One region of the Exiguobacterium sp. s130 genome, then DNA from elsewhere that is predicted to be linked to it. Evidence: riboswitches for the same ligand, from Rfam matches in the RefSeq annotation. Region 1 holds a riboswitch; each other region holds the start of a gene.

What was found. A riboswitch is a leader RNA that binds a small molecule or an ion and turns the genes downstream of it on or off. The one in region 1 is predicted to bind S-adenosylmethionine.
Region 2: another riboswitch for S-adenosylmethionine. It lies ahead of HZS85_RS01235 (methionine ABC transporter ATP-binding protein); the one in region 1 lies ahead of HZS85_RS00410 (methionine ABC transporter ATP-binding protein).
Region 3: another riboswitch for S-adenosylmethionine. It lies ahead of HZS85_RS14105 (LLM class flavin-dependent oxidoreductase); the one in region 1 lies ahead of HZS85_RS00410 (methionine ABC transporter ATP-binding protein).

The regions. Positions count from the first base shown of each region.
Region 1 is NZ_JACSNI010000001.1:70,655-73,932, reverse strand. Features, by position in the region: gene HZS85_RS00415 (methionine ABC transporter permease) at 1-343, opposite strand, end outside; gene HZS85_RS00410 (methionine ABC transporter ATP-binding protein) at 333-1,361, opposite strand; SAM riboswitch class I at 1,448-1,551, opposite strand; SAM riboswitch class I at 1,801-1,902, shown strand; gene HZS85_RS00405 (alpha/beta hydrolase) at 1,970-2,728, shown strand; gene HZS85_RS00400 (thymidine kinase) at 2,810-3,278, opposite strand, start outside.
Region 2 is NZ_JACSNI010000001.1:247,026-250,303, reverse strand. Features, by position in the region: gene HZS85_RS01245 (alpha-glucosidase) at 1-193, opposite strand, end outside; gene HZS85_RS01240 (aminotransferase class I/II-fold pyridoxal phosphate-dependent enzyme) at 342-1,529, shown strand; SAM riboswitch class I at 1,592-1,696, shown strand; gene HZS85_RS01235 (methionine ABC transporter ATP-binding protein) at 1,779-2,792, shown strand; gene HZS85_RS01230 (methionine ABC transporter permease) at 2,782-3,278, shown strand, end outside.
Region 3 is NZ_JACSNI010000006.1:91,706-94,983, reverse strand. Features, by position in the region: gene HZS85_RS14110 (ATP-grasp domain-containing protein) at 1-718, opposite strand, end outside; gene HZS85_RS14105 (LLM class flavin-dependent oxidoreductase) at 715-1,773, opposite strand; SAM riboswitch class I at 1,848-1,950, opposite strand; gene HZS85_RS14100 (DUF975 family protein) at 2,060-2,698, opposite strand; gene HZS85_RS14095 (DUF817 domain-containing protein) at 2,892-3,278, opposite strand, start outside.

The DNA of each region.
Region 1 (3,278 bases):
CGACTTCAAGTAAGGAACTCTCGATCAGCCGCGCCATGTACGGTGCAGCGTAAAAGACGAGCGGAACGATTGCGGCTTCTGTTCCGATCGATGTCTGAACGATCAAGCGCGTCAACGGGATGATCGCAACAAGTAAGATGATGAACGGAATCGAGCGGAAAATATTGACGATACTGTTGAAGAACGTGAACAACGGAACATTTTCAAGTAACGCTCCTTTTCGCGTGACGACAAGCAGGATACCGAGTGGTAAGCCGATCAAGGTCGAGAACAAGAGCGAAACGGATACCATCGTCATCGTCTGCAAGAATGCTGTCCAGATATCACTGTAGTTAACTAGCATCAGCGAGCACCTCCTCAACGGTTACCTGCGCCTGATCGATGTAGTGTAACGCTCGTTTCACTTCTGTCGTCTCACCGATCAACTCGACGAGTAGTGTGCCGAACGGCGTCTCCTGCAACTCCGTGATGCTACCGTGCAGGATGTTGACATCGACGTCGAAGCGTTTTGCGACTTGCGATAAGAGTGGTTGTCCGGTGTGATGTCCAAGGAAGTGAATCTTATAGATTGGATTCGCATTCCGGGACTCGATCAACTGACGAATCGACGCTGGAATCTCGTCATGCATGACGGAGCGAACGAAATTTTTCGCTGTCTCAGTCTGCGGGTTTGAAAAGACATCAAAGACCGTTCCTGACTCGATCAACTTTCCAGCTTCAATGACGGCGACCCGGTCGCAAATCTCCCGGATGACGCCCATCTCGTGGGTGATCAAGAGAATCGTGATCCCGTACTCGGCATTGATCCGTTTTAATAACTGAAGAATATGATGTGTCGTTTGGGGATCAAGTGCTGACGTCGCTTCGTCACATAAAAGGACGGAAGGTTGCGTCGCGAGTGCCCGGGCGATACCAACGCGCTGTTTCTGCCCACCCGATAATTGATCCGGATAATGATCTGCTTTGTCCGCGAGATCGACGAATTCGAGTAACTCCGTCACCCGGCGGCGAATTTCGTCTTTCTTGACGCCTGCGAGAACGAGTGGTTTCGCGACATTCGTAAAGACCGTGTTCGCATTCAACAGATTGAAGTGCTGAAAGATCATCCCGATCCGTTGTTTTGCTTGGCGTAACTTTTTCGGAGACAGTTGCGTTAAATCTTCCCCATCGACCGTCACCGTTCCTGACGTCGGTCGTTCTAACAGATTGACGCAGCGGAGCAGTGAACTTTTTCCGGCACCGCTAAAACCGATGACCCCAAAGATTTCACCTTTTTCGATCGTCAGGTCGACACCGTCGAGCGCTGCAATCGTCTGATCTTTCGTGACGTACGTTTTTTTGACTTGATGAAATGCAATCATTCCGTTTTCCCCCTTCATTCAACAAAAAAGGTCCCTTCTTGAGAAACAAGAAGAGACCTGGATCCGCACAGTGGCAGAATCCACTCCACTCATCTCTCAGACATCTGTCTGATGGAATTGGCACAGTGCTCATAATGAGTCTGTTGCCGAGGTTTCGTAGGGCCAGTCCCTCCACCTCTCTGGATAAGTATTGCGGTATGAAATTCGTATGTGTGTTGTTGTGTTGTTGCTTATGTCGTAAAACTAATTTTTACATTACGGGTCGAACCTTTAAAAGTCAACCAACTTTTCAAAAATAATCCATTTGGCGCATATCGATGGATGAACAAGTTATGAGTTAGCTTACTGAACGGATCATGATTCGTCAAGAACGATTTGACAAGTCATTTTCGGTCGTGCTACCATCGTTTCAATGATTAATCCGACAATTCCAATATGATATTTATCAAGAGTGAACGAGAGACCTGGCTCTATGACTTCACGGCAACCTGCAATCTGTAAGGTGCTCCGACCAGCAAAGCGCGGCTTTGGATGATACGGTGAAAAACTCGTGGGCGTCCAAGCAGTGACGTCGACGAGTTTTTTTCATGAATGGAGGAAAAATAGTAATGATGAACTATCCTGTATTGACTGGTGCTGAAGCATTTTATCTTCAAGGTGGACCGATCGGCATTCTAATCTGTCATGGTTTTAACGCCACTCCGCAGAGTGTCCGGGACGTCGGTGAGGCATTTGCTGCCGAAGGTTTTACCGTCTATGCCCCGCGCTTACGTGGACATGGAACGAACGTCCGCGAGTTTGAACAATCGACTGCTCGATGTTGGAAGCAAAGCCTGCAAGACGGCTATGAACGTTTACAAGAAACATGCGATCAAGTCTTCGTCATCGGTCAATCGATGGGTGCGACGCTTGCGTTGTCGCTCGCTGCTGACGGCATTCCGTTTGCCGGCATCATTACGATCAATGCCGCACTCTCCGTTCCATCCTATGAAGCACTTTCGTTCGAGGACGGTCCACAGTATTTACCGGAAGGGGCACCGGACATTAAGCGAGCAGCCTTCGAAATCATTTATGACCTCGTTCCGAGCCGTTGTGCGTTCGAACTCGTCCGTCTAATGGATGAGACAAAAGGACGCCTCGGATCCATTCTCCTGCCGACATTGATTCTCTACTCGGCGACCGATCACGTCGTTCCGCCGTCGAGCTCGGATTATCTGCACCAGCACATCGGGACGAATGATAAACGAATCTACTGTCTCCTTAACTCGTACCACGTCGCGACCCTCGATCATGATCAGGATTTGATCGTGCGTGAGACGATTCGTTTCATCGAACGCTCGAGTCGTTTCTCACAGGAAACGGGATAAAAAAAAACAGCTATTCGTCTTCACTTAGAAGCGAACAGCTGTTACATCAAAGGACGACCATCATCGGTTCGTCTTTTTTGTTTATCCTTTTTGGTGTTGCATCGTTTGGAGCGGCTTCGGCTTTCCTGGCACTTCATGGCAGTGGCGGCACCGTGGCTCATACGATTCTGAAGCGCCGACTAAAATGATCGGATCATCATAGTTCGCTGGTTTTCCATCAATCAAACGTTGTGTCCGGGAAGCCGGATCGCCACATGAGAGACAGATCGCCTGAAGTTTCGTCACAAATTCTGCGCGCGCCAGTAATTCCGGCATCTTACCAAATGGCTCTGCCCGGAAATCCTGATCGAGTCCTGCACAAATGACGCGTTTTCCGTCTTGCGCAAGTGCTTCGATGACTTGAACGATCTCATCATCAAAGAATTGAACTTCATCAATTCCGACAATTTGTGTTTCTTCCGCTACTGCTGCATAGAGATCACGACTCGTCGCCATTGGAATCGCCACGACGGAATTTCCGATGTGAGAGACGACATGCTCTTCATGGTAC
Region 2 (3,278 bases), 180 kb from region 1:
TATCATAGCCATTATCGATGTCTGGAGAACGGTAACATGGATTTAACCAGACGATATCGACACCAAGCGATGCGATGTAATCTAGCTTGTCGATGACACCTCGCAAATCACCGATGCCGTCCCCATTCGAATCCTTAAAACTGCGCCAATAGACTTGATAGACGACTGCTTCTTTCCAGCTAGCTCGCTTCATCTCCTCACTCCTCTCCCTACTCTCTATTCCCGCTCCACATATCTGTACCTGTTTATTGGACGATTTTTTTGAATTTCAAAAAAGTTCTTTTCTTTTGACTGAATATTCGTTATCCTTGACGACAATACTACGAAGGAGGCACATATCCATGAAACATTTCGCTCCATCCATCGCCATCGATCGGCTTCCTGCTCCCGTTTTCGCTGAACTTGCGAACCGGATCGGTGCTGTGAAAGCTGCCGGACATGATGTCATTACCCTTGGTCAAGGAACACCCGATCAAACGACGCCCGTACATATTCTCGACGCCTTGAAACAGGCGATCGATGAGCCAACAAACCTTCAATATCCACCATTTCGTGGACATGATTTTCTAAAGCAAGCCGTCGCGAGCTTTTATGCGAACGAATTCGGCGTCACGATTGATCCGGCAACCGAGGTCGCAATTCTTCTCGGTAGTAAAGCCGGAATCGTCGCCTTACCACAAACGATCGTCAATCCTGGAGAAGGTGTCATCGTCCCGGATCCGGGGTACCCGGATTACCTGTCTGGAGCAGCACTTGCTGGTGCTTACCCGATTACACTTCCATTGCTTGAGAAAAATAACTTCCTGCCGGATTACAATTTACTTGATACGACAGATGTCGAGCGCGCCCGGATGTTGTTCCTCAATTACCCGAGTAATCCGACAGGTGCGACAGCGACAGCAGAAGCCTTCGAACAGACCGTTGCCTTCGCGGATGCCCATGATATTTGTGTCGTCCATGATTTAGCCTACGGCGGCATCAGCTTTGATGGTCCCACACGAAGCTTCTTGCAGACGGAAGGGGCGAAGGAGGTCGGAATCGAGTTGTTCTCACTCTCGAAACGCTTCAACATGTCTGGCTTCCGAATCGCTTTCGCGATCGGAAATCCGTCCGTCATCTCAAGCATCGAGACGTATCAGGAACATCTCTACGTCAGTGCCTTCACACCGATCCAACATGCAGCGACCGTTGCCCTGACGAGTGACCAAACATGTGTCCGTGAGTTAAGTAGCTTATACGAAACACGACGTAATGCCTTGTTCGCTAAACTCGATGCAATCGGTTGGAGCGGACCACGACCGGGCGGTTCCTTCTTCGTCTGGCTTCCGGTGCCTGAAGGATACACGTCCCAAAGCTTCACGGATCATCTGCTTGACGAAGCACACGTCGCCGTTACCCCTGGATCATTCTTCGGCGAATACGGCGAAGGCTACGTACGGATCAGCTTAATTGCTGACGTCGAACGGCTAGAGGAGGCCGTCGACCGAATTGGAACGCTCAACCTGTTCCGGACACCTGTTGCAGAATAATTCTGAAAAAACATTTGACAGATGGGAATCATTTCCGTTAAAGTAAATCCCAACAGCATAACTACTTATCGAGAGCGACCGAGGGATTAGGCCCAACGACGTCCGGCAACCACCTATCAGGAACGGTGCCACATCCTACAGAATGGATTCATTCTGAGAGATAAGTTACGAAATCTTACACTTTCGTCGCTTTTTCTGGTTGCTCTGCTACTAGGAAAAAGCGACTTTTTTGTATGAGGAGATGAGCAGATGATTGAATTCAAACAGATTACGAAACGGTTCGTCCGAGACCGGACCCCGATTTTTGCATTACGAGATGTCGATTTGACGATTCAAAAAGGAGAAATTTTTGGGATCATCGGTGAATCCGGTGCCGGTAAGAGTACGTTGCTTCGTCTGATCAACGGTCTCGAGCATCCGACACAAGGAACGGTAAAGGTCGACGGTGTCTCGCTCGGCGGGATGTCAAAAGCAGATTTGCGTCAACTTCGCTTGCGGACAGGAATGATCTTTCAGCATTTCCAATTGATCCAGTCGCGTAATGTCGCAGATAACATTGCTTTTGCACTGAAGGCTGCCGGCGTCAAACGAGCAGATTTTCCGGAACGGATCCGTGAACTCGTCTCGCTCGTCGGACTCGAAGGATTCGAGACGAACTTCCCGAGTCAGTTGAGCGGCGGACAGAAACAGCGCGTCGGGATTGCCCGGGCACTCGCGAATGATCCAACCGTCTTGTTATGTGACGAAGCGACCTCTGCCCTTGATCCGGTCACGACGCTGCAGATTTTAGATTTGTTGAAAGATTTGAATGAACGACTCGGATTGACGATCGTCCTCATCACGCATGAGATCGATGTCGTCAAACAGATTTGCCATCGTGTCGCGGTCATGTCTCAAGGGGAAGTCGTCGAAGTTGCCTCTACATACGATTTGTTCAGTCAAGCCAAACATCCGGTGACACAACATTACGTCGACACGGCACTCCAGATCGAGCTACCGGAACGCATCTTGCAAGCGACACCGGGAAAGATCATCCGCCTACAGTTCACGGGCGAGAAGACCGGTGAAAGTACGTTGTCGGAAGCCATCCGTCGATACGATATCTCGGTCAGCATCCTGCACGGAAAAGTCGATTACATCCAAGACGTCGCTTTTGGTGTCCTAATCGTCAGCTTGACGGGATCCTCCGATCAAATCGCACCTGCCCTCGACTGGCTCGCGACGGAACTTCATACACTCGAGGTGATTCAGGATGTGGCTTGATCGTATTCAAACAATGTTACCTGAGCTCTTGAAGGCGCTCGGTGAGACGGCGTGGATGGTCGGAATTTCACTTGCCTTCGCATTGGTCGTCGGGATTCCGCTCGGGATTCTCTTGTTCGTCACCGACCGCGGATTATTTTTTCAAAACCTTGCCGTCCGCCGTGTTCTTGACTTCGTCGTCAACATCGTCCGGTCCTTGCCGTTCATCATCTTGCTTGTTGCCCTCATTCCATTAACGAAATTTTTGCTTGATAATACGATTGGTCCAACAGCAGCATCCGTCAGCCTCAGTGTCGCAGCGATTCCGTTTCTCGCACGACTCGTCGAAACATCACTGCGTGAGATTCCACCTGGTTTGATCGAAGCAGCGGAAGCGTGCGGTGCGAAACCATTACGGATCATCGTCAGTATCCTTTTACCAGAAGCACTCCCTGGCATCATTCAGGGCATCACGCTAACGACGATCAGTTTGATCGGCTTCTCGGC
Region 3 (3,278 bases), on a different contig from region 1:
CAACGATTTGGAACTTCATCGGTGTTTGCGGTGCTTCTTCACCGACTGGGCAGAACAAGTCGTCGATCACGCATGCATCCGCTGGGCAAAGCTCAAAACCTTCTGATGTATCGACTCGAACCGCATAGACGAACTTTCCACCTACGAACTCACAACGTGTGATGTACGGTTCTGGTGCTTGAATATACTCTTGAATCAACGTGATGCCATCGACTGGTTCGTCGAATGTCGGACCGTCGAGATAAGCTTCAAGTGCTTCAATCGAATGGAATAACTGGACGCCGAGACCTTTCCCGGCACGGTTGTGTTTCGTGATGAATGACGAAACACCGATCTCTTTTGCTGCTTGTACGATTTGATCGCGTCCGACGGCAGCCGTCGTCTTCGGTACACGAATCCCAGCCTTCCGCAACGCCGTGTATTGATTGACTTTGCTGACTTCAAGACGAAGCGCACGCGTTCCGTTAAAGACGGTCCGGTCATGCTCTTCTAACCAAGCGAGGACCCCTTCCGTCAACTCCGGCGCGTAACGATGCCCCCGCGTATGCGAAGACGCACTCATACGACTGTAAAAGACACCTTCTGGCGGCAGTTCATCTAACGGTACGATTCCTTCATTTAAGTGCCACTGCTCGTACGGCAACTTGAGTTCTTCGAGACGTTTGATGAGATGATCCGTCCATTCTTGGTTTTCGTGGAGAATATGAATTTTTGTCATGATTGTTGACCTACCTTTCGTTTCGCTTCGACCAGTGGCATTACGTCACGGGCAAAGCGTTCCATTTCTTCAAGTTGTGGTGAGAATTGTAACAAGAGCAACGTGACACCAACGGCTTCGAACGCTAGAATCCGTTCGGCAATCTGTTCTGGTGTTCCGATCAAGTTCGGTCGCAGACCACGGTTCGAGACGGAATAATCATTTCGTTCGACCTGTTGTTCGAGTTGCGATTTACTGATGAAATCTTGATAACCGGCATAACCGGCGCTGTCTTCCTTAACGTCCGTGATGCGTTGCCACTCAAGAAGCGCTTCTTCTTCCGTATCCCGACAAATGATGTAGGCAGCAAGACCGAAGCTCTCAAGCGGTGCGTGTCCCGTCGCTTCCCGGCGTATTTTCATATCATTGATTTTATGAGCTACTTCTTCAACAGTGCCTCCATGCATGACGTAGGCATCACAATGTTCGACGATCGTCCGTTTTCCGGCTTCACTCTCTCCACCAGCGTAGAGCTTAATCCCCGGACGCTGGACGGGTTTCGGATGGAGTTCTGCCTGTTCGATCGTGTAGTGATGACCGAAGAAGCTGTACGGTGACGCATCTGCCCATAGTCCTTTCATGACCGTGACGAACTCTTCCGTCCGGGCATAGCGCTCAGCATGTGCAGTAAAAATACCGTTGTATTGTTTTGCTTCTTCTGCCCACCAGGCTGAGACGACATTGAGCGTAAATCGCCCTCCACTCAACTGATCGATGTTTGCCGCCATCTTCGCCGTCGTCGCTGGATTATGGAACCCGGGACGAACCGCTGTCATGATCTCAAGGCGTTCTGTTGTTGCAGCAATCGCCGCTGCCGTTGTCCATGCCTCAAGACTCGGTTCCTTGATGCCTTTGATATCGTTCAAGTTCAATTCCGCAATCAACGTCGTCGAGAAGCCGATGCGTTCAGCTGTTTGTGCGACTTGTTTCGCATAATCGAATGTTGCTGGCATCTGTTCATCCTCGACGTTACGTAACCATCCCCCAAAAATCGGTAACCAAAAACCATACTCCACTCCATCGTCCCCCTTATCATAAAAAAACGCTCTTTTCGAAGTTCGAAAAGAGCGACGGTATCTTGTCCTGTCCGCTCTTATCTTCAGAAGGTATTCCTTCCTGGAAGTAGCACCTTCCGCCATAGCGGGGTTGCTGAAGTGTCTTCGGGCCAGTCCCTCGACTTCTCTAGATAAGATGTGTTGCATTCATCGTACAGAATTCATTGAACTAAAGCAACCATTAAACCGTCTTTTCCTATCGGATTTATTTCAAAGAAAAATCCCGACGTAGTGTCGGGATTCCGGATTAATATGGTGCGACGAAATCTGATGTTGGCTCTGGTGCTTGTTCACCACGAACACGATCATAGAATTTGGCAAGCGTGACGCTGAAGTATGGTCCAACCCATAAGACAGCAAGACCAAGTGTAACGATTACAAGTAATGCCCAACCAATGAATGATAGGAAGAGTAAGAATGCTTCCATCTTGTGACCATCCATGAGTTGGCGTGAACGCGTGATGGCCTCTAGGATACCGATCGATGGTTCATCTCGAAGGATGTAGAACGTCAACAAGTAAGAGAATGACTTGATGATACCAGGGATGATTAAGAGTAACGTCCAGAGCGCGATAAAGATGAACTGAACAATGGCCAGCCCCACCACTTTCAGGAACATACCATATGGCTCAAACAAATCCGTCACTTTCGTTTCTTCGCCACGAGCAATCGACATGGCAATCCATGTCCAACCGACTCCTACTGGAATCAATAAAATCGACACCAATGATACAACGAGATCTATACTACTAGACGGCTCATCGATATCCGATCCAAATAAATTAGGAACACCCTGAATAATACTAAACAGCAGAAAAGCTAGGACTGCAAATCCCCAACGACCGCTGAGCGACTCCTTCGCTGCTTTCTTTAATTGAGATGACATGAGTAAGGTCCTCCTTGAAAAATAAGTTCTCACCTTACTCTACGGCTTAAAATTTCTAATGTTTCACTCTTTTTTCAATAATTTCCCGTCTCGTTGCTGGTTGAGCCAAGCACGCTCAAGTTGTCGTCCACATGTTAGAACGAACGTTGAACATCGAAGCGCTTCATCGCAAACGAAATGTCATATTTTTCGTCTATGTACGCTGATATATCTCCACAGCCGGATCCTGACGCTTGTATTTCGCGACGATGACGATCAAAACCGTGATGATCACAAGCAGGAACCAAGAAGACAATTTTCCAAGATCAACGACTGCCCAGCCTCCTTCCTGATGCGGATAGACCCAGCCTTTAAAGAACGTCACGATGTTCTCCGCGATCCAAATGAAAAAGGCAATCAGTAAAAAGGATAGGACGAGCGGCATCCGGTAGATCGTCTGCTCGATCGTAAAATGAACCCATGACTTATAGAAGACAAGGACGACGAGGACCATCAATAGCCAGCGTGCATCGAAGATCCAATGGTGGGTGAAGAAGTTGAGATAGACGAGACTGCCTACGCTGATCGCAAGCCAAGGCGG